3 regions of the Ferrimonas sp. SCSIO 43195 genome follow, and region 2 is predicted to be linked to each of the others. Evidence: riboswitches for the same ligand, from Rfam matches in the RefSeq annotation. Region 2 holds a riboswitch; each other region holds the start of a gene.
The links. Region 2 has a riboswitch for cyclic di-GMP ahead of J8Z22_RS20620 (hypothetical protein). Riboswitches for the same ligand answer to the same signal wherever they lie in the genome.
Positions count from the first base shown of each region.

Region 1: linked by a shared signal. The riboswitch ahead of J8Z22_RS13605 (hypothetical protein) and the one ahead of J8Z22_RS20620 (hypothetical protein) in region 2 are both predicted to bind cyclic di-GMP.
Region 3: linked by a shared signal. The riboswitch ahead of J8Z22_RS19925 (hypothetical protein) and the one ahead of J8Z22_RS20620 (hypothetical protein) in region 2 are both predicted to bind cyclic di-GMP.

Region 1 is NZ_CP072679.1:2,925,558-2,932,808, reverse strand. Features, by position in the region: gene J8Z22_RS13605 (hypothetical protein) at 1-3,308, opposite strand, end outside; cyclic di-GMP riboswitch class I at 3,423-3,507, opposite strand; gene J8Z22_RS13600 (haloacid dehalogenase-like hydrolase) at 3,936-5,465, shown strand; gene J8Z22_RS13595 (glycosyltransferase) at 5,435-6,700, opposite strand; gene J8Z22_RS13590 (WecB/TagA/CpsF family glycosyltransferase) at 6,697-7,251, opposite strand, start outside.
Region 2 is NZ_CP072679.1:4,456,184-4,463,434, forward strand. Features, by position in the region: gene J8Z22_RS20605 (TatD family hydrolase) at 1-266, shown strand, start outside; gene hemB (porphobilinogen synthase) at 426-1,397, shown strand; gene J8Z22_RS20615 (thioredoxin family protein) at 1,577-2,119, shown strand; cyclic di-GMP riboswitch class I at 2,360-2,440, shown strand; gene J8Z22_RS20620 (hypothetical protein) at 2,522-5,185, shown strand; gene J8Z22_RS20625 (CoA-disulfide reductase) at 5,289-6,626, opposite strand; gene J8Z22_RS20630 (L-cystine transporter) at 6,687-7,251, opposite strand, start outside.
Region 3 is NZ_CP072679.1:4,318,174-4,325,424, reverse strand. Features, by position in the region: gene petA (ubiquinol-cytochrome c reductase iron-sulfur subunit) at 1-471, shown strand, start outside; gene J8Z22_RS19950 (cytochrome bc complex cytochrome b subunit) at 474-1,685, shown strand; gene J8Z22_RS19945 (cytochrome c1) at 1,685-2,380, shown strand; gene sspA (stringent starvation protein SspA) at 2,476-3,105, shown strand; gene J8Z22_RS19935 (ClpXP protease specificity-enhancing factor) at 3,098-3,541, shown strand; gene J8Z22_RS19930 (hypothetical protein) at 3,617-3,865, shown strand; cyclic di-GMP riboswitch class I at 4,017-4,101, shown strand; gene J8Z22_RS19925 (hypothetical protein) at 4,202-6,208, shown strand; gene mraZ (division/cell wall cluster transcriptional repressor MraZ) at 6,486-6,944, shown strand; gene rsmH (16S rRNA (cytosine(1402)-N(4))-methyltransferase RsmH) at 6,944-7,251, shown strand, end outside.

The sequences.
Region 1 (7,251 bases), 1.5 Mb from region 2:
GCCGCCATGGAGCGGTCGTTGAGGTAGGCCTTGGGGGCCATGCTGTAGGGCTGTCCACTCAGGTTCAGCTCATTACGATCCACGCGTTTGTCATCGGTGTAGTTGATCATGTGATCAATCAGTTCGATGGCGTAGTCGAGGTACTTGTCGTCGTTATAGGCCTTGGCCATGGTGACGTAAGCTCGCAACCAGTAGTGGCCTTCCCAGGCCAGTTGGCTCTGGTCGTTGCCGTTGGTGGAGTCCAGCAGCGGGTGAGCGTTGCCGTAGCTGCCTTCGAAGGCGGCGTCCCACTCAGCCTGGGAGGCGATCAGTGCCTTGGGGGTGACCACGTTGGTGTCGATGGTCAGCCAGTCATTGTTGCCCACATTGTACAGCTGGTTGTTGTCGCTGGGCTGGGCACCGGACTCGATGATCTGGTGCTGATCATTGAAGGTGTAGCCGCGAACCTGGTTGTCGTTACCCAGGTCGATCAGTGCCAGTGCCTGCAAAGTGGCGGCGCTGTAGTCATTGCCGAAGCGCAGGGCCTGGTCGTAGCTGATGGCGCTAATGGCACCACTGCTGATGCTGGCGCTGCTTTGACCATCGGAGGCGGTCAGGCGACCATTGCTGATGCTGACTTCGACGTAGCCGGTCTGGTTAAAGGCAAAGCGGTTTTCCAGTCGCACCTCGCTGCCGTTGAAGCGGGCAATCACCGAGCGATGAGAGACGGCGATAAAGCTGCTTTGATTGGCGGTACTGGCCACATAGGTCAGGGCATCCGGGTTGCTGTCCAGTGCCGAGAACCAGCCAATGATGCGGTGCTCAGACTGCGCCTTCCAAGGGGAAAACGTCAGGTATGCATTGCTGCCGTTGAAGCGAATGGCTCGAGCGTCGTTGCCCAGCAGCGGGCCTCCCTGAGGAGGGTCTACCGGGTCAACGGGATCGACCGGGTCCACCGGATCAACAGGGTCTACTGGATCAACCGGGTCTACCGGATCGACCGGGTCTACCGGATCAACGGGGTCCACCGGATCAACGGGGTCGACCGGGCCAGAGTCGGAGCCGTACACGGCGTCCCACTGGTCCTGAGGGAAGTGCTGGGGATCCGGGTTGGTGACGGTGTGCTGGGCTTGAACCCAGTCGCCACTATCGATCTGGTGCAGTTGATTGTGGCCGCTGTCTCCGCCCACTTCGACAATGCCGCGCTCAGGATCAAAGGCGTAGGAGCGCGAATTATTCGGGTTGGCGTAATCGATCAGGGTCAGTGCCTGCAGCGCGCCTTTGGAGTAGCCGTTGCCGCGGCGGTACAGCCAGTCAAAGCTGACCGAGGTCGGGTCGATGCTGCTGGCGTTCACCGAGCCGGAATTGGTGCCGTCGAAGGCGGTCAGCTTGCCGTGCTCAACGGTGACTTCCAGGTAATGGCTGGCGGCAAAATCAAACTTGCCCCAGACACCAGGATAGTCACTGCCCCACTTGCCCTGCACGTTGTGATGGGTAAAGCCGATGAAGTCGGAAGTTTGAGACGAGCTCATCAAGGTGGTTCGGTTACCGGCGTCCGCGTCGACCTCGGCCAGCCAGGCGATGACCTTGAATTTGCCTTGCGGTTTCCACGGGGCAATTTGGGCGTAGCTGCCGTTGCCGTCAAAACGCACGGCCTGGTTGCTGACAGGATCGACGGGGTCTACAGGATCGACGGGGTCTACTGGGTCTACTGGGTCGACAGGGTCTACTGGGTCGACAGGGTCTACCGGATCGACTGGGTCAACGGGGTCAACGGGGTCTACTGGGTCGACGGGGTCTACCGGGTCTACCGGGTCCACAGGCGCATCGGTGCCAAATACGGCATTCCATTCGTCGTCACTGAAGACGCTGCTGTCCGGGTTGGTGATAACGTGGACACCCTGGCCATAATCGCTGCTGTCGATGCCGAACAGCTTGGTGGCACCGCTGCTGTCGCCGACTTCCACCAGCCCTTGATCCGGGCTGACGCCATAGGCTCGTGAGTTGCTGCTATTGGCCAGGTCCATCAGAACCAGGCCTTGCAGGCCGGCCTGAGAAAAGTCGCTGCTGCCCCGACGGAACAACAGATCATATCCCACAGAGCTGGGGTTAATGGCGCTGTTGTAGACCGATTGAGTGATGCGACCATCGCTGATGGTCATGCTGCCGTAATCGACAGTGATGTCGACCAGGCCACTGGCATTAAAATCAAATTTGCCCCACACCCCAGGGTACTGGTTGTCCCAGTGGCCCTGAACCGCAGAGTGGGTGAAAGACAGAAATTCGGTAGTGTCAGACGCACTCATCAGGATGTTGCGCTGATCTGGAGCTGCGTCCATGCCGGTCAGGTAGGCGAGCACGCGGAATTTGCCTTGTGGCTGCCAGGGGGCAATTTCGGCGTAGCTGTTGCTGCCGTTAAAATTGACGGCGTAGCTTTGCGCTGGGTCAACGGGGTCAACGGGGTCAACGGGGTCAACGGGGTCAACGGGGTCAACGGGGTCAACAGGGTCAACGGGGTCAACGGGGTCGACAGGGTCAACCGGGTCGACAGGGTCAACCGGGTCGACAGGGTCAACCGGGTCAACCGGGTCGACAGGATCCACCGGCGCATTACCAAAGGCGGCATTCCACTGAGCGTCATCGAAGTGATCGGGTGCCGGGTTTTCAATGCTGTGAGGTCCGGTAAACCATGCATTCTTAGACAGTTTTTTCAATGCCGAGGACGAGGCGCTGCCGCCGACTTCGACCATGCCTCGGCTGCTGTCGAAGGCATAAGCGCGGGAGTTGCCGGCATTGCCGAGATCGATCAGAGCCAGGCCTTGAATGCCGCCTTCTGAGTAATCGGTTTTACCGCGGCGAAACAACCACTGATAGTCAACGGAGGTCGGATCGATGGCACTGTTCTGAACCGAACGGGTGACCTGACCATCGGTGGCAGTCAGTTTGCCCTGTTGGACTTCAATTTCAATATAGCGGGTGTCATTGAACTGAAACTGGCCCCAGATCCCCGGATACTGGGATCCCCATTTACCCTGTACATTTCGGTGGGTAAAAGAGAGAAAATCTGTGGATTGGGGTTCACTCAGGAGAATTGTTCTGTTTTCTGAGTTGGAATCAACCTGGCCTAACCAGGCAATGACCTTGAAGTGACCGCTGGGTTTCCAGGAGTCAAATTCGGCGTAAGCGTTTTTTCCGTTGAACGCAACGGCATTGGAAGCTTGGCCGCCAAAGCTGAAAGAAATTAGAATAACGGATAGAAATATCAGGAATGGCGATCGTCGCTCCTGCTTTCTCCAAATTGATCCCAAAAAGTGATGCCGATGGTTCATGAAAAGCCTCATAAATCGGCAGACAATCTCGGCCCTGCTGTGGCGTTGTTTTATAGTGCATTATTAAACCCTCAATTATTTCATAGAGTTAATGCGAACAGTTCACCACTGACATGAGGTAATCCCGCTATCATTGGCCGAAGCCTTTAGACCGGAGATATTGCGTCCTTAACTTTCGTTAAGTTTGCCTTTGTCTGCTGTCGTAGTTCAAATTACATTGGTTAACACAACATTAACCTTGTTGACTCGGCGCAGTCTTGAATAAGCTGAGCCCGCGGCAAGAATGCCCAATGGTTGATCATAAAACAACCGATCTTTTTTATATTCAGCGGCCATTGGTTGTCATTTCGATATTATGTACTGCTAAAACAGCAACATCCTCAAAGGTTATTTTTTTGATATTTGCTATGCCACTTTCAGTTTCTGTGAGCCATGTTCAATTGCTGTTGCTCATTATTTAAACGATGATAATTTCTCTAAAAAAGCCCTTTTATTTTTCTGCTGACCGTGTCAGGTAGGCCGTTTACGGATCTGACGTGGCTAAGGTGACCACGCCCCTCTACACTTACAGGTATTCTTTTGGCTGTTTTCGGCCCGGAATTCATTGGATTGCAGGGATCAATCAGGATGACTAAGGATGTTACGAATAATCAGGTGCTGGGGTTGGATGAGTTTCGGGAGAAGAAGCGCAGCGGAGAAGACTACCGCCAGACCCCGGAGCAGGCTTTGCAGAATCTGGCCCAGCTTCCTGATTCAACGCCGTTGCTGGTGGACTTCGATGACACGCTGTGGCTGCGTAACAGCACCGAGCTGTTTCTTGCCTCGGTGGCGCCGAAACTGCTGATTTCGATTGTCCTGCAACTGCTGGATCTGCTGAGGCCCTGGCGTTGGATTGGAGGCCAGGAACAGCGTCATTACCGGGACCTGATTCGCATCAAGGTGGTGCTGTTTGTGGCGCCGTGGGCTAAAAGACAGTGGCAGAAACAGGCGGCCGAAGTCGGTGGTCGCTACCTCAACAGGGAGCTGTACGACCTGCTGCTCAGTCGCGACAATCCCATCTACCTGTTGAGTTATGGCTTCGATTTCATTCTGGCGCCGCTGTTGGATGCCATGGGCTGCGAGTGGCCTTTGGTGGTGTCCTCGAAACTGGGGTCGGCCATCGAGTTGCGCATTAAAGGTAAGGGGGCGATGGCCATCGAAGCCCTCGGTCGGGAAACGGTGCGGCGCAGTGCTTGCGTTACCGACAGCCTGCTGGATCGCGATCTGCTGGAGAGCTGTTCCGTCGGCATTTGGGTGCAGTGGCCAGAGTCGGTGGCGCAGAGGGCGGGGCTGGACCCCATGCTGCCGTTCGTGTACCTCAAAAAAGTGAAACGGCCCACTGAAAGCTATTTCACTCGGGCGATACTGGGGCATGACTACCTGACCCTGCTGCTGGTGTTCGCCATCGCCAATCCTTATCCCTGGCAGACCGCGGCGTGCTTACTGGGTTTTGTCCTGGCCTATTTTTGTGCCTATGAAGTGGGGTACTTTGAGAACGACCGCCTGGGGCTGCGCTACGAAGACAAGCCCAAGGTCAGTGACAACTACCGTTTGCTGGCGGGCGGGTTTCGGCCCTGGTTTGCCTGGATGTGGGCACTGGTCCTGGCGGTGTTCCCGGCTTGGCTGGCGGCTCAGGGAAGCAGTTGGTTGCCTGAGGCGTTTGCGCTGCAAGGGGCACAGGCGACCCTGCTGGTATGGGCCGTGTTTGTGGCCTTTTTAGTGGTGGTCCGGTGTGTGTTTGCCTGGTTTAATCGCATCAGGGAGACCGGCAGGGTGGTGCCGATGCTGATACTGCAACTGGCCAGAACGGCCGGGTACCTGGTGCTGTTCTCCACCTCCATCGTCGGAGTGCTGTTCTGTGTGTCTCATGGTTTGGCTAAGTGGATTCCCTACGTGGTGTATCGCTTTGGTGGCTCCCGTAAAGGGATGCCCAATCACTTGTTCAATCTGTTGATTTTGGTTTTGCTTTTGGGCGCCGTGGCGATCAGCGGCGGCTTAAGCTGGCAGCAGCTCACTCAATGGCATGCCTTGGTCATCCTGGCTTATGCCGGTTTGCGGGCGGCCAAAGACCTGTTTGGGTTCCGCGCTCACTTAAGCCGCCTTGGCTCCGGAGACTGACTGGCGCTTCGGGGACCGTCATCGCGGTCCTGTGGCCGCGGCGCCAGCAATTGGAATTGTTGGTTGTAGGCATCGATGTACCGGTCTCGTGAGAATCGGCAGACGATGTGTTGATGGTTGGCCAGCAGCCATTGACGAAAGCCATGCTGGTTGCGCAGCAGGGAATCGAGCGCGGTGCGGATCGCTTCGACGTCGAGTGGGTCGGCCATCACTCGGGCGGGAATGTCATCAAGGAAGCCATCGATGCCGGTATTGGTGGAATGCAGAATCGGCACCCCGCTGAGTAGCGCCTCGACGTAGACCATGCCAAAGGTCTCATTGACGCTGGGCATGACCATGCCGGCGTATTGCGGCAATCGGTTCAGCAGCTCGGCGTTGGACAGTCCACCGACCAGGGTAACCCGATCCTGCATCTTCATCTGTGTCAGCAGCGCTTCGACGGCGCGCCGGGATTTGTCGGTGCCGCTGCCAATGACGTCGAGCTTCAGCTTGGGGTAGTCTGCTAGCAAGGCCTGCATGGCCTGCAGCAGTTTATTCAGCCCCTTTTTCTGGTACACGTTCAGGTCGATGATGCTAACCAGGTGGTCCTCGGTAAATTCCGAACTGGTCTGCCACTGTTTGTCGGCGACAAAATTCGGCAGCAGGGATTGCTTGTCGGAGTCCAGGGAAAAGCGGCTGTTTAGCAAGGGTTTGAACCAGGCTGAGACGTAGTAGATGTGGGCCGCATCCTGCAGCTGGCGTCGAAAGAAGGGATCGTAGTAGGGTTTGAAGCGCAGAATCTTGGCTTCGGCTTCTCCCCGGACCGACAGCGCCAGCGGGCACTGTCGCCAGCGGGCCAGCCACCAGCCGGCGATGCCTTCGAAACTGAATTTATGGGCGTGAACCAGATCGACCCGAATCCCCTCTTTGGCAAGCAGACGACGAATGCGCCAGGCGACCAGCGTCATGCTGGCGAACAGGCCGATTCCCAGAGGCAGTCCCCAATAGCGCATCGAGGTGACTCTGTTGTCTCCTTCGCCATCACCAGCCAGCGCATTGCATTTAAACGGGTTGGCGGTTCTGCGCAGGGCGATGACCCGATAATCCACCTGCGGGTTGGCCTGAATGAAATGGCGTACCGCCGGCGTGTTGTCCGGCCGGTTGCGTGACGGGTACTCCACCGCCAGATGCAATACACACCGCCGAGTGGCAGAGTGCAGCCGCTGCTGATTCAGCTGAGAGGGAGCTTGGGTCACGATTGATCTCCCAGGGCGTTGTACAGAAAGGTCAAGTTACCAAGCAGGTAGCGTTTCCACATTCGCTTGGGCTCGTGCACCAGTCGGTAGATCCACTCGCTGCGCAGTGCCCGAACCCAATTTGGGGCTCGGTTTACCTTGCCGGCGGTGAAGTCAAACAGTGCGCCGACGCCGATACCAATGGTCGCCCCGCACTGGGGCAGGTATTGGTGCAGCCAGCGTTCCTGCAGTGGATTGCCCATGGCGACAATCACCACGTTGGCGCCGCTGCGCCGAATCTGCTCGCACACCCGTTGATGATCCGCTTGCTCAAGAAAGCCGTGGTGATAGCCGACCCACTGATGCTGGGGGAAGCGCTGCTGCCACAAATCGAAGCAGCGACTGACGCTGTCTTCACTGGCGCCCAGCAGAAAGACTTTGAGCCGATGGCGACTGCGGGTAAAGAAGCGGGGGGTAAAGTCGGTGCCGTTGAGGTTCTCGGCAAATCCCCGGCCATACTTCAGTTTACTGGCCAGGTCGACACCCAAACCGTCGTTGACCACCAGGCACTG
Region 2 (7,251 bases):
TCGGCGTTACCGGCTGGGTGTGCGACGAGCGGCGGGGCCAGGAACTGGCACGACTGGTGCCGATGATTCCCGCCGAGCGGCTGTTGCTGGAGACCGATGCCCCCTACCTGTTGCCCCGGGATCTGAGACCCAAACCCAAAAGCCGCCGCAACGAACCGCGATGGTTGCCACACATTGCCAATAAAGTGGCTGAGCTGCGCAACGAATCGCTGGAATCGTTGTCGTACCAGTGCCAATTGAACGCCAAACGCCTGTTTCAAGTGTGATTAAGCTCCTATCCAGAGTGGTAGAGTTTGCTAATATTGTCACCACGAGATCGGCCCAGCCCCGTCGTCCTCCTGTTTGACGGGTAAATTTGGCCATCACCCCCCATTACCAAGGAGCAGCAAGTGACCGTTGTAACCGGACCTTTTTCTCGTCGCCGCATGCGTCGGATGCGTCGTCATGACTTTTCCCGTCGCCTGATGGCCGAGAGCCAGCTGAGCGTCAATGATTTGATCTACCCAGTGTTTGTGCTGGAGGGCAATGCCCGTAAAGAGCAGGTTGAGTCCATGCCCGGCGTCGAGCGTCTGTCCATTGACCTGTTGATCGAGGAAGCCCGTGAGATTGTTGCTCTGGGCATTCCAGCCATCGCGCTGTTCCCGGTGACCCCGCAGGAGATCAAATCTCTGGGCGCCGAAGAAGCCTATAACCCGGATGGCCTGGCTCAGAAAGCGGTTCGAGCCCTGAAGCGGGAGTTCCCAGAGCTGGGTGTGATCACCGACGTGGCACTGGATCCGTTCACCACTCACGGTCAGGACGGCATCATCGATGACGAAGGTTACATCCTCAACGACATCACCACCGAAGTGCTGGTGAAGCAGGCGCTGTCCCATGCCGAAGCCGGTGCCGACGTGGTGGCCCCGTCCGACATGATGGATGGCCGCGTTGGCGCCATTCGCGATGCCCTGGAAGCCGCCGGTCACGTCAACACCCAGATCATGGCCTACTCCGCCAAGTACTCCTCCAGCTACTACGGCCCATTCCGCGATGCGGTCGGCTCCGCCGGTAACCTGAAGGGGGGCAACAAGCACACCTATCAGATGGATCCCGCCAACTCCGATGAGGCCCTGCAGGAAGTGGCCATGGACATCGAAGAGGGTGCCGATATGGTGATGGTGAAGCCGGGCATGCCTTACCTGGACATCGTACGCCGGGTTAAGACCGAGCTGAAGGTCCCCACCTTTGCTTACCAGGTCAGCGGCGAGTACGCCATGCACATGGCTGCCATTCAAAACGGCTGGCTCGACGAGCGTAAGATCATTCTGGAATCCCTGCTATGCTTCAAGCGGGCCGGTGCCGATGGCGTACTGACCTACTTTGCCAAGCGCGTGGCTCAGTGGCTGAACGAAAAGTAACCCCCTGAATCGATTCCATCGAGGCGGCTTCGGCCGCCTTTTTTGTGCTTCTGGGTCGGCTCGCCATCGAGGCAGAAACTGTGACAACGGTCATGATCGGCTTCACAGTTCCGTTACCGCCAGGGCACCTCTTGGCTGAATCTGGGTCAGACTAGCAGGAGACAAACTAAGGTGAGAGAATGATGAAAAAGAGCACGTTGATGGCCATGTTACTGGCCCCGGCCCTGCTGAGCAGCGGCGCCTTTGCCAACTCTGGCTGTGGCTTTGAAGAGGGACAGAAAGGCCCCTTCGCCACCTGCGATCAACCCGATAAACAGGAGGTTATTTTGACCGGTGAACTGGCCATGGCCGACATCATGGACGCCATTCCGGGTTACAGCGATAACTACGCTGACTATGCCCCTCAGCCTCAGTGGCTGGACAAACTGAAAGCAGTCGACACCCCAACCGAGATCGTGGTTATCATAGGCACCTGGTGCCCGGATTGTCACCGTGAAACCCCGCGTTTTGCCAAGATTCTGGAACTGGCCGGCAACGACCACCTGCAGGTGCGTTACATCGGCGTCGATCGCAGCAAGGCGGACCCACAGCACCTGGCCGCCGCCTACGATTTCCAACGGATTCCCACCTTCATCATCCAGCAACAGGGCAAGGAGATCGGTCGCATCATCGAATCGCCGACCACCTCGCTGGAACAGGATCTGGCAGAGATTCTGAAGTAGCGCCCTCAAGGTGCCAACGCCATTAAATTCAATGACTTGGCACCTTAGCCCAACTGTAAATATCTGTTTTAACGCATTCTTTTTTTACACGGTGTCAGCATCGACTCACAGTCGTTCATCTTTGCCATGACATCGACGTAACCTCATGATTTAATCCCTAAGTCGCCGCGGATGACCGAGCCGGTATTCCCGCTTTGTCGCCGCTTATCGACACCATAATAACGACATCACACGATGCATCGCTGACAATGGCAAACCAGCTGCGAAGCTGGGACGCAAAGCCACCGGTCTCTGCTTCACAGAGACAGCGGGGTTTCCAGCGTATCGAGTGGTCCCGGTGGCCACTCGGCGTTCGCCAGCGCCAGCGTTTGAAATAGGTTCAACCATTAGGGATGGTAGACTATGCACTTCAGACGCCACCTGCTGGCCATATCCATGGCCGCAGCATTAACCCAACTCGCCGCCTGCGGCGGTTCCTCCTCATCCACCCCGACGCCCACCCCGGAGCCACCGGCACCGGAGCCGACTCAGAGCTTGTCCGGTACCACCGCCGATGGTTACCTGGTTAACGCTCAGGTGTGCCTGGATCTCAACAGCAACGGCGAATGCGATGCCGATGAGCCCAGCACCCTGACCCAGGCCGGAGGCCAGTACAGTTTCTCGAATCTGGATGCCGCTCTGGATCTGAGCCAGGTGCAGATGCTGGTGAAGGTGATCGCCGGCCAGACCGAGGATGAAGACAACCCAGGTGTGGTACTGCCCCAGAGCTACACCATGACGGCACCGGCCGGTGTGGTGGAGTTTGTCAGCCCCCTGACCACCCTGCTCGCCTCCGAGATGGACAGGGCCGGTGTGGACCAGGAGACCGCAGCGGCAGCCCTGGAGCAGACTCTGGGTATTCTGGGCTCTGATCTGAGCCTGGTGGAAGATTACATTGTCGGCAAACAGCAGCCGGCCAATGGCAACGGCTACAAACGGCTGCACCGGGTAGCCCAGGTCGTCGCCCGTGTCACTGCCAAGACAAAACATGCCGTAGAGCAGAACGGCGGCACCGGCGGTGATGCCGAAGACAACGAAGTGGCCGATGCCATCGCCGAAACCCTGACCGAAAACCTGGAGCAGCTGGTAAACCGGGTGGATGAGGCGGAAGCCAATGGTCAGGAGCCCGATGCCGACACCATCGCCGACGAAGTTGCCAATGAGCTGCCCCTCGCCCCCGAAGACGTTCAGGACAGAGTCGAGCGCAAACGTGAACGCGGCGACCTCGAGGAGGCCAGCCTGCTGACCCTGCTCGAGTCCGAAGGGGGCATGTTTGAACTGGATGGCCACTCCGACGTGTTCTTCGACTCCAGCACCAACCAGTGCATCAAGGAGCGCGAACTGGGCTATCAGCAGATTCAGAAGGTTGAGTCCCTGATCACCTTTAACCGCTTCCGTTACGACGGTCCCGATGTCGGCTTTATCGAGATCACCGAAGAGGAAGATCGCGACATGCTGGTGTGGAAACAGCAAGCCTGGTCCGAGATGAGCGATCAGGTGGAGGTTGTCTCCCAGGAGGAGGATGGCTCGGTCATCATCAGCTCCGATATGGATGGCCGCCAGCAGGTCTGGGCTCAGCAGCTGGATCTCTCCGACCTGAAACTGAAGCGCTACGCCAAGGGTGAGCACGAGTGGAAATCACTGTTCAGTGGCAATCAACTCTTCCCCGAGGGCGCCAGCGGTTACCAGATGACCTTCAAGCAGCTTGAGAGTCGCGCCATGCTGCCCTACCGGGCTGAGTGTGACGCCTCGGTTCAATGGTGCAACCAGGTGGTTCTGCCGACGGGTCCGGTTCAGACCCTGGCCGAACTGATGAATGACGCCAGCACCGAAGCACCCAAGCTGGTCTACATCGGTGGTGACGATGACACCAGCCTGGCCGTCGCCCTGCAGGGCGACATTGAGGAGGACCAGGGTAAGGTACACCTCTATGTGGTCGAACACGATGAGTGCGATGACAACGGCTGTGCTGCTCCCGAGCTGAAAGAAAACGCCGATGCCAGCTGGACCAAGACGCCCATGGGCCTGGTGCTGAACCTGCCCGAGTGGGGCCACTCCTTCACCCATCGCCGCCGCGCCCAGCCTCTTCTGACCGAGTATGAAGGTGCGGTGCGCCATGGCTTCGTTCTCGGAGAGGGACTGACCCGCAGCGATCAGTGGGGCTTCAACGAGGTCGCTATGGATGCCTTCCTGGCCAACCTGGGTACGCCTGAGCTGCGCGAAGTGGAAGATGCCGGGGAGTGTGGCTTCGATCCGGACAACGGTCAGGATCCCGGTGACGGCACCGAGCCCGGCGACGGCGACGACAAGCCCGAGCTGCCACAGTTGATCGCCGATGACGCGGCCACCGCCGCGTTGGCCGGTAAACAGTACCTGGCCGTAGATGCGGAATTCCAGGCTCTGATCCAGCTGAACGAACAGGGTCGGGTCATGGCCTGGGTCGAAGAGCAGGATGACGAGGGCATGGAGCGGGAAACCCTGTATGGAAAATGGCTGATTGATGCCGAACACCGGCTGTTACTGCAATTTGATGCCGATGACTGGGTACTGATGCAGTTGCCTGCGGAAGGGCTGGGCGGCGACGTGATGAAGGTGTTCGAGCAGGACGGCGATAAACAGCTGGAGTACGCTATGCAGTTAGTTCGCCCGTTGAGCCTGGATGGTTTCGCCACTTCACTGACATTCCGACTGACCGACGAGGACGAAAACGGCTGCGCCATGGATCTGCATCTGGATGCGTTCGATACCGGCCTAGAAGGCAGTGGCTGGGTCGATATGAGCCTGTGTAGCGAAACCGGCGACGGCACCGTCCCGGCTAACCAGGAGTTCCTGTGGGCCCAGACTGAAGCCGGACTGAAGGTTGAGATGGTGCCCTCCAGCGATGCCATGGCTCCGGAATCTCACCTGCTGTACTGGTTTGGCTCGCAAACCACAGAGCGGGTGTTGAGCCGCAGCACCACCATGCTGGCCGATGGCACTGCCGAGGAAGGGTCGTTAGACACCTTCCGCTTCGAGCTGCTGCCCTAACCCCCCGGGGGCCGCTCCTTGCGGGCGGCCCCTGCTTAACGCTTCGGCAGCCAGCTCCGCTGGCACAACCGCATAAAAAAGGGCGCCTGAGCGCCCTGTTGAATTACTTGGCCACGTTCCCCGCGACGTTGATGGCATCCCAGGTGCGGGCAAACGGCGGCGCGTACACCAGATCCAACATCCCCAGATCCGCCGTGGTCATCTTGGCATGGATGGCCGCCGCCAGGGTGTCAACTCGCAACACCGCTCCCGGGCCGCCGGCGATCTGGCCGCCCAACAGCTGTTTGCTGACCCGGTCGTACACCAGTTTCACCCGCAACGACTGCTGGTTCGGTACGTAGTTGGTGGTGTTTTTGTCGTTAATCACCACAGTGCTGTAATCCAGCCCTAACTCCCGAGCTTCGCGCTCACTGATGCCGGTGCGGCCCGCTTCCAGCGCCAGCACCTTGACCCCGGCACTGCCCAGGGTTCCCGGAAAGGCACGGGCACCGCCACAGAGGTTCTCGCCGATCAGTCGCCCCAGCTTATTGGCGGTGGTCGCCAGCGGAATGTAGACCGGCTGACGACGCACCCGGTGCCAGACCGTGGCACAATCGCCGGCGGCGTATACCGCCCGCAGGCTGGTGCGGCCCTGCTCATCGATGACGATGGCCCCATTGCTCAACCGCTCAATGCCGGTGTCGGACAAGAACTCGCTGTTGGGGCGCACGCCGGTCGCCACGATCACCATATCGGCACGATATTGGCCGGCATTGGTGTGGACATGTTGTACCCGCCCCTGCTCCCCGGACAACGATTGCACCGCCTCCTTAAGGTGCAGCTGCACCCCTTTGTCCAGCAACTCCTGCTGAATCAACTCGCTGATCTCGACATCGAACGACTCGGTCAGGACTCGATCGCTTAGCTCGATCAACCGCACTCGCTTGCCTTGGTGTACCAACGCCTCGACCACCTCCAGGCCGATGTAGCCGGCACCGATCACCACCACTTCTTCAATGGCGGCAGACTGCAACTGCGGCTTAATGGTGAGGCCATCCTCGAGGGTTTTCAGGAAATGCACCCCCTGCAATGCCAACCCCTCGATGGGCGGTTTTACCACCGAGGCGCCGGTGGCGATCATCAGGCTGTCATAGTCTTGAGTAAACTGCTCACCGGACGCCAGATCGGTGACCCACAATCGCTGCTGGTCGCAATCCAGTCGATCCACCCGATGGCCAGTGCGCAGATCGATGCCGGAATCCCGGAACTGGGCCACACTGCGCTCCGCCATGTAACCGGGCTCATCAAAACTGTCACCAATAAAATACGGCAGGCCACAGGCACCAAAGGAGACCACCTCGGATTGCTCAAACACAATAATCTCGGCATCCCGGTCGGTTCGACGCGCCTTGGCGGCGGCACTCATGCCGGCAGCTTCGCCGCCGATAATCACAATTTTCATAGACTCAATTTCCACGCAAAAGGCCGCCCGATGGCGGCCTTTTCTTTCAAAAGTCGAGGCTCAGGAGGCGGACTCCAGGTCCACATCCAACTCCTGCTCACCGTTATACACCGCCATATCGGTCTGACCCAACACACGGCTGGTAACGAAACCGGCGGTCATGGCGCCATTCACATTCAAAGCGGTGCGGCCCATATCGATCAGTGGCTCAATGGAGATCAGCAAACCGGCCAGGGCCACTGGCATATCCAGCGCGGTCAGCACAATCAACGCAGCGAACGTCGCCCCGCCGCCGACGCCGGCCACCCCAAAGGAGCCGACGACAATGGTGGCGATCATGGTAATGATGAACGACGGCGTCATCGGATCAATGCCGATGGTGGGGGCGATCATCGCCACCAGCATCGCCGGGTAGATGCCCGCGCAGCCATTTTGGCCGATGGTAGCACCAAAGGACGCCGACAGGTTGGCAATGCCGTCCGGTACCCCCAGACGGTGAGTCTGGGTCTGAATGTTCAGCGGCATGGTGCCGGCACTGGTGCGGCTGGTAAAGGCAAAAGACAGTACCGGCAGCACCTTGCGAATGTAGGTCACCGGGTTGCCGCCGAAGAAGCTCACCAGCAGC
Region 3 (7,251 bases), 140 kb from region 2:
GCCAAGGCAAAAGCCGCCGGCGCTCCAGTAGAAGTCAATATCAGTAAAGTGGAACCTGGACAGCTGCTGCGCGTTGAGTGGCGCGGTAAGCCAGTGTGGATCGTACGTCGCACCGAAGCGGTGCTGGATGGATTAACCAAGCTGGACGATCAGCTGCGTGATCCGGACTCCGTCGAGCCTCAACAACCTCCTTACGCTCAGAATGCCTTCCGTTCCATCAAGGACGAGTATTTTGTTGCCGTTGGCCTGTGTACCCACCTAGGGTGCTCACCGACCTATCAGCCCGATACCTTTGGCCAGCAGGTCGAAGGGGTGCCATCCGGTTTCTTCTGCCCTTGCCACGGTTCAAAGTTTGATATGGCCGGCCGGGTTTTCCAGGGGGTGCCTGCACCGCTGAACCTGGTGATTCCGCCGCACTTCTATGTTGATGAAAAGACCATTTTGATCGGCGTTGAGAAGGGAGTGGCCTGATTATGAAAAAGATCATTGATTGGATCGACGAGCGGATCCCGATGACGGCCACGTACAACAAGCACGTAGGCCAATACCCTGCTCCTAAGAATTTCAACTTCTGGTACTACTTCGGTTCTCTGGCAATGCTGGTGTTGGTGAACCAGTTGCTGACCGGTGTCTGGTTGACCATGAACTACGTTCCCACCGCCGAAGGCGCGTTCGCTTCGGTGGAATACATCATGCGGGATGTGGAATACGGTTGGTTGCTGCGCTACATGCACTCCACCGGGGCCTCCGCCTTCTTCGTGGTGGTCTACATGCACATGTTCCGCGGCATGATGTACGGCTCCTATCAGAAGCCCCGGGAACTGTTGTGGATCTTCGGCATGCTGATCTTCCTGATCCTGATGGCCGAAGCCTTCATGGGTTACCTGCTGCCCTGGGGACAGATGTCCTACTGGGGGGCTCAGGTGATCATCTCCCTGTTTGGTGCCATTCCGGTCATCGGTGACGATCTGACCCTGTGGATTCGAGGCGACTACGTGGTCTCCGGTGCCACACTGAACCGCTTCTTTGCCCTGCACGTGATTGCCTTGCCTCTGGTACTGGTGGTGCTGGTATTCCTGCACATCATCGCGCTGCACGAGGTGGGGTCCAACAACCCGGACGGCATCGAAGTGAAGAAGAACAAGGGCCCGGACGGCTGGCCAGTGGATGCGATTCCCTTCCACCCCTACTACACCGTGAAGGACATCATGGGAGTGGCCGGATTCCTGATCATCTTCTGTTATGTGCTGTTCTTTATGCCAGAGGGCGGGGGTTACTTCCTGGAGCGGCCAAACTTCGAAGCGGCCAACCCGCTGAAGACGCCGGAACACATCGCGCCAGTGTGGTACTTCACCCCGTTCTACGCCATTTTGCGCGCCATCCCGGACAAGCTGCTGGGTGTGGTCGGCATGGGCGCGGCCATCGGCGTGCTGTTTGTGCTGCCATGGCTGGACCGCTGTAAGGTGAAGTCCATCCGCTACCGCAGCATGCTGCACAAGGTGAACCTGTCACAGTTTGTGGTCTGCTTCATCGTTCTGGGTTACCTGGGTGCCGTACCGGCCACTCCGACCCTGACCCTGTTGGCACGCATCTGTACCCTGGGTTACTTCGGCTTCTTCGTACTGCTGTTTGTGTACAGCAAGAACGAGAAGTGCAAACCGGTTCCAGAAAGGGTGACAGGCTAATGAAAAAGTTAATCGCAGTAATGATGGCTTGCCTGCCGGCTCTGGTGTTTGCCGCCGGCGGCAACAATGAACACGTGGTCAGTGCCAACATTGATCTGACTGACAAAGCGTCGCTCAAGCGCGGTGCTCAGGCATTCATGGATAACTGCAGTGGCTGTCACAGCCTGCAGTACCAGCGTTACCAGCGCATTGCCGATGATCTGGAGATGACCGAAGAGGAGGTCGGAAACCTGATTCTGAGCGATGCCAAGATTGGTGAGCAGATCAAGTCGGCCATGAGTACCGACAATGGTGCCACCTGGTTTGGTGCGCCGCCGCCGGATCTGACCCTGGAAGCGCGGCTGAAGAGCCCGGACTGGATCTACTCCTACCTGAAGGCGTTCTATGTGGATGAAAGCCGTCCCTTCGGCGTCAACAACCTGGTGTTCCCGGCGGTGGGCATGCCCCATGTCCTGGAAGGACTGCAAGGGACACCGGTGTTGCAGGAAGACGGTACCATCGTCGCCAGCGGCGGCCAGATGAATGCCGAAGAGTATGATCAGTACGTTCTGGATATCACCAATTTCCTGGCCTATACCGGTGAGCCGGTCAAGCTGGAACGTGAACGTATTGGTAAATGGGTACTGGCTTTCCTGGCCTTCTTCTTCGTGATTGCGTTTTTCTTGAAGAAGGAATATTGGCGAGATGTACACTAATCGCCAATAACAGGTTACAATCTACCTCTTGCGCATTTGGGGGCATTCTTGCCCCCAAATGTTTTATCGTTTCTGAGTGAGTTTGGAGGATGTCGATGGCTGTTGCTGCCAATAAACGCTCTGTAATGGCGCTGTATTCCGGTGCTAGTGATCTCTATAGCCACCAAGTACGCATTGTCTTGGCGGAGAAGGGCGTCGGTGTCGAGGTAATCCAGGTTGATCCAAACCAGCTACCGGAAGACTTAGCAGAGCTCAACCCATACAACAGCGTTCCGACCCTGATCGATCGTGAATTGGTGCTGTACAACTCCCGTATCATTATGGAGTACCTGGATGAGCGTTTCCCTCATCCGCCGTTGATGCCTGTGTATCCGGTATCCCGTGGTCAAAGCCGTCTGATGATGTACCGCATCCAGAATGACTGGTATGCATTGGCCGAACGCATTATGCGTGGTGAGAAAGCCGATGCGGCTCGTAAGCAGCTGACCGAAAGCATTCTGGGCCTGAGCCCGGTATTTGCGGAAACCCCTTACTTCATGAGCGAAGAGTTCACCCTGGTAGATTGCTACCTGGCAGCCCTGTTCTGGCGCCTGCCTCAGCTGGGCATCGAAGTGGCCGGCCGTGGCAGCAATGAAGTGAAAGCCTACATGACCCGCATCTTCGAGCGTGAGTCCTTTAAGGCATCGCTGACCGAAGCCGAGCGCGAGCTGCGCATCGGTGTCTGAGGTAGAGCACAGCCTGTCACCCCAACGCCCCTACCTGTTGCGGGCGCTGTATGAGTGGCTGGTTGATAATGATCTGACCCCTCACCTGGCGGTCAATGCCGAGTTACCCGGCGTCCGGGTACCGACTCAGTATGTGCAGGATGGCCAGATTGTGCTGAACATAGCTCCCCATGCGGTGGGCAATCTGCAGATGGGCAATGACGACGTCCGCTTTAATGCCCGTTTTGGCGGTCAGCCACAGGCCATTGTGGTCCCCCTGTATGCCTGTGAGGCTATCTATGCCCGGGAAAATGGCGCCGGAACCCTGTTTCCGCCTGAACCGAGCTATGAGCTGCAACTGGAGCAGCAGCAGGATGACACCACTGCGCCTGAGGCTGTCGACTCGCAGGACAGTCGTCCCGAGCCGGGGCGACCCACTCTCAGGGTCATCAAGTAAGCATTCGATGATTGAAAAGCCGGAGCCTATGCTCCGGTTTTTTTTGCTTTGTCCGCGGAAAATCGTTCGGATTTAATGAAGCCTGCATTGCGCCTGAGCTTCTTTGCCCAGTCTTGGTTACAAAAAAGCGATTTCCCCAATATCGCCCATGTGATCGCGATCACGTTTTTGGCCTTTGATACTCAAGTTTTTGCATTTTGCGACGGTGTCGAGCTTGCTGCTCCGACCATCGATAAAATTGGCGTCAGAACAATTGATTGTAGAAAGCTTCTGAAAATTGGTGGCTCAGCCGGCAACCTTAATTCCAATCTGAAGTGTAATTAATGAAGATCATTTTTTGCTCTATATCAGTAAATTAATTTCTTCAAGGGGGGGGTTTTGAGCTGTTTGTCTAAAAAATGGGCCTTGAGTATTCTCTTCCCACTTCGTTATTCGGTGTCCGCGCCATTCGCAGCGGCATCGGGTGTGTTTAGACAGCAGACAAAGGCAAAACCAGTGAGAGCTGGCGACGCAAAATCTCCGGTCTTAAGGCGTACGCCAAAGATAGCGGGATTACCTCATGTCGTATGTGGTGTATTGAGGGAACAACGGTGCCGGGCTTATGGCCTGGTGTACTGACCAACCGTCGCGTGAAATTGTCTGCCGATTTAGGAGCATTAGATGTCAAATCGGCATTTTCAGCTGGGCCCCAATGGCCTGGTAACACTGAAGACCCTGTTTTCAGTCACCCTGTTAGCGGTCACCCTGAGCGGGTGTGGGGGCGGATCATCGGATCCGTCGCCGGACCCGGATCCGCCGCCGGTCATTCCGGACCCGGATCCTGAGCCGGACCCAGATCCGGACCCGGACCCGGACCCAGACCCAGACCCAGACCCAGATCCGGACCCAGATCCAGACCCGGACCCGGACCCAGACCCGGATCCAGACCCGGACCCGGATCCAGACCCAGAGCCGGATCCAGACCCGGAAGTGGGGGTGATTCTGAGCTCCGATGCGGTGGTGTTTAATGGTCAGAATGCCTATGGCGAGATTGCCGATTGGCGTGCCGACGGCGATTTTCGCGTCGTGGCCTGGCTGGACGAGATTGCGGTTGAGGCCGGTGCCAAAACCATGCTGTTGTCCTCCGCCGCCAATGGCGATTATCTGGCCTTTACCCACAACAGCGTCGAAGGTCGCTGGAACGGTCAGACGGTGTCTGTCGGCGGGCAACTGGCGTTTGATCAGAGCCGCTACGTAGAGATCACCGTCGCCAATGGCAACCTGACTGCCTCGGATGGCAGTGCCAGCGCCACCACCAGCAACGGTGCGGTAAGCCCGACGGCGGTGACATACAACTGGTTGTATCGTCAGCAGGATCAGTATTCTCAAGGGGCGTTGCAGTCACTGGCGTTGATCGACCTGGATAACAACGATCACTCCCGCGCCCTGAGCTTTGACCAGGACAAAGGCGTGGTGGCCTCCGGAGCGGGCGCCAACGGTACGCATCTGCTGATGAACGTGGCGGCGTCGGACTGGCGAGCCATTGAGTCGAACGTCAAGGCGCCGATGCCGCACCTGGCGAGCCAGGCGGAGTGGGATGCCCGCTTCGAACAGATGTACCCTAACCAGCGTCCGGTCATGAATGAGACCAAGGGCAACGACAACCTGGTGTACGCCTGGGAAGGGCATTACTGGCTGCGGGCTTACGTGCGCATGGCTAAGACCTATGGGGACAGCAAGTACCTGGACTACGCGGTTGAGCTGGCGGATCACATGCTGTATTACACCGACGAACAGCGGGTAGAGCGGGGTGAGCTGAACATCTTCAATGAGCCTTACCATGAGTTGGCGCCGAAGTTGTATCTGACCACGCCCGGGTTACCGGTTCCCGGATGGCGACGCCCCTATAATGGTGGCTGGCGCAATGAGGCACTGACCGACGGCATGATCCTCAATGCCATTATGCGGCTGGCGGATCACATTAAGAGTGACAACCTGACCGCCTATATGGCCAAGGCCGACAGTTACATCGAACGGGCGAAAGTGATTGTACGGGCACACGACACCTCATTCAGCACCACCAAGAATGCGGCGATTCAGGGCTCCTACTTTTACGTCAACCCGGATAATGCCGATACCGGTGACAGTGGTTTGTACTCCAACCCTCTGCCGTTTAACCACAACATGACCCTGGGTGTGGCGATGATCTACCTTAACAAGTGGACCAACGACAGCGGTGACCTCGGTCAGAAGGCCAATGAGATCCTGGGCTTCTATATGGATAACCTCAAGGCGGACAGCAACAACGTCTGTACCTGGGATTATCAATACAAGGCCGACGGCAGTGGCAAGATGGAAGACTTTAACCACGCCCACCTGGACGTAGGCTTCATGGTTCTGGCCCGCCAGGAAGGGATGTTGGACAGCGACCAGCCGCTGACCTGCCTGGCCAACACCATGGTCAGCAATGTGTTCGTGGCGCCGGCCATGGCCAGTTTTGGTGTCGATGGCACTGGCTTGAGTTCAACCTGGGATCAGGTGGCCGTAGGCTATGACTGGATTGATCTGCAGGCGTACGATGCCCGCATCGGAGACATCAGTGATCACATCCTGCGTCACTACGGTGCGCCGAACTGGTACCGGCCGTATCTGGCATCTGCCAATACCCTGTACTGGAACAACCAGTAACCCTCAGGGTTGTTGGAAAACGGATTGGCTGTCTTCGGGCAGCCTTTTTGTTTTTTTGCTCAGTTAATGACTCTGATTACCTCGGTTAAGCCGCCGCTGATTACGGGTTAACTAGTTAAAAAATAAGTGTAAGAACCCCATTCTGACGGGATTTGACGCCGATCGCCTCACCTTGACAATACTCGCTTTGTGTCCATAAACTTGGTAGCTTGTGGGAAAAAGTGGTTATTTGTGGGATGAAGTCGTCCGATTGAATTTAACAGGGATGGGATAGCTTTTGTTTAGAGGCGCCAGCAGCATCTCTCTCGATGCCAAAGGCCGGATCGCAATACCAAAGCGATACCGGCCGTTGTTGTGCGCGCAAAACGACAATCAGTTGGTGGTGACCGTCGACATCAAGTCGGCCTGCCTGCTGCTGTACCCGCTGGATGCCTGGCAGGAGGTCGAGCAAAAACTGGCGACCCTGTCCGATACCCAACCCAGTGAGCGCGCCATTAAACGGCTGTTGCTGGGCTACGCCGCCGATGTGGAGATGGATCGCATGGGCCGGGTGTTATTGCCTCCCCCTTTACGACAGTACGCGCAACTGGATAAGCAACTGATGCTGGTCGGTCAGCTCAACAAGTTTGAGATCTGGTCGGAAAGCAACTGGCAGCAACAGATTGCCGACTCTCAAACCGCTTTAGAAGCGGAAGCCTTTATTGATAACCAACGTTTACAGGAATTTGCCCTCTAATGGCGGAAAGTTTTAGTCACGTAACCGTGCTGCTGAAAGAAGCAGTGGACGGATTGAACATCAAAGCCGACGGTACATACATCGATGGTACCTTCGGACGTGGCGGTCATAGCCGGGAAATTCTGTCGCGTCTTGGACCCGATGGCCGTTTGTTTGGCATCGATCGCGACCCCCAGGCGGTTCAAGTGGGTCAGCAACTGCAGCAGCAGGACCCCAGATTCACCATCATTCATGGTCCTTTCTCCGGGCTGGCCCAGTACCTGGAAGCGCGTGACCTGGTGGGTCAGGTCGATGGCGTACTGTTGGA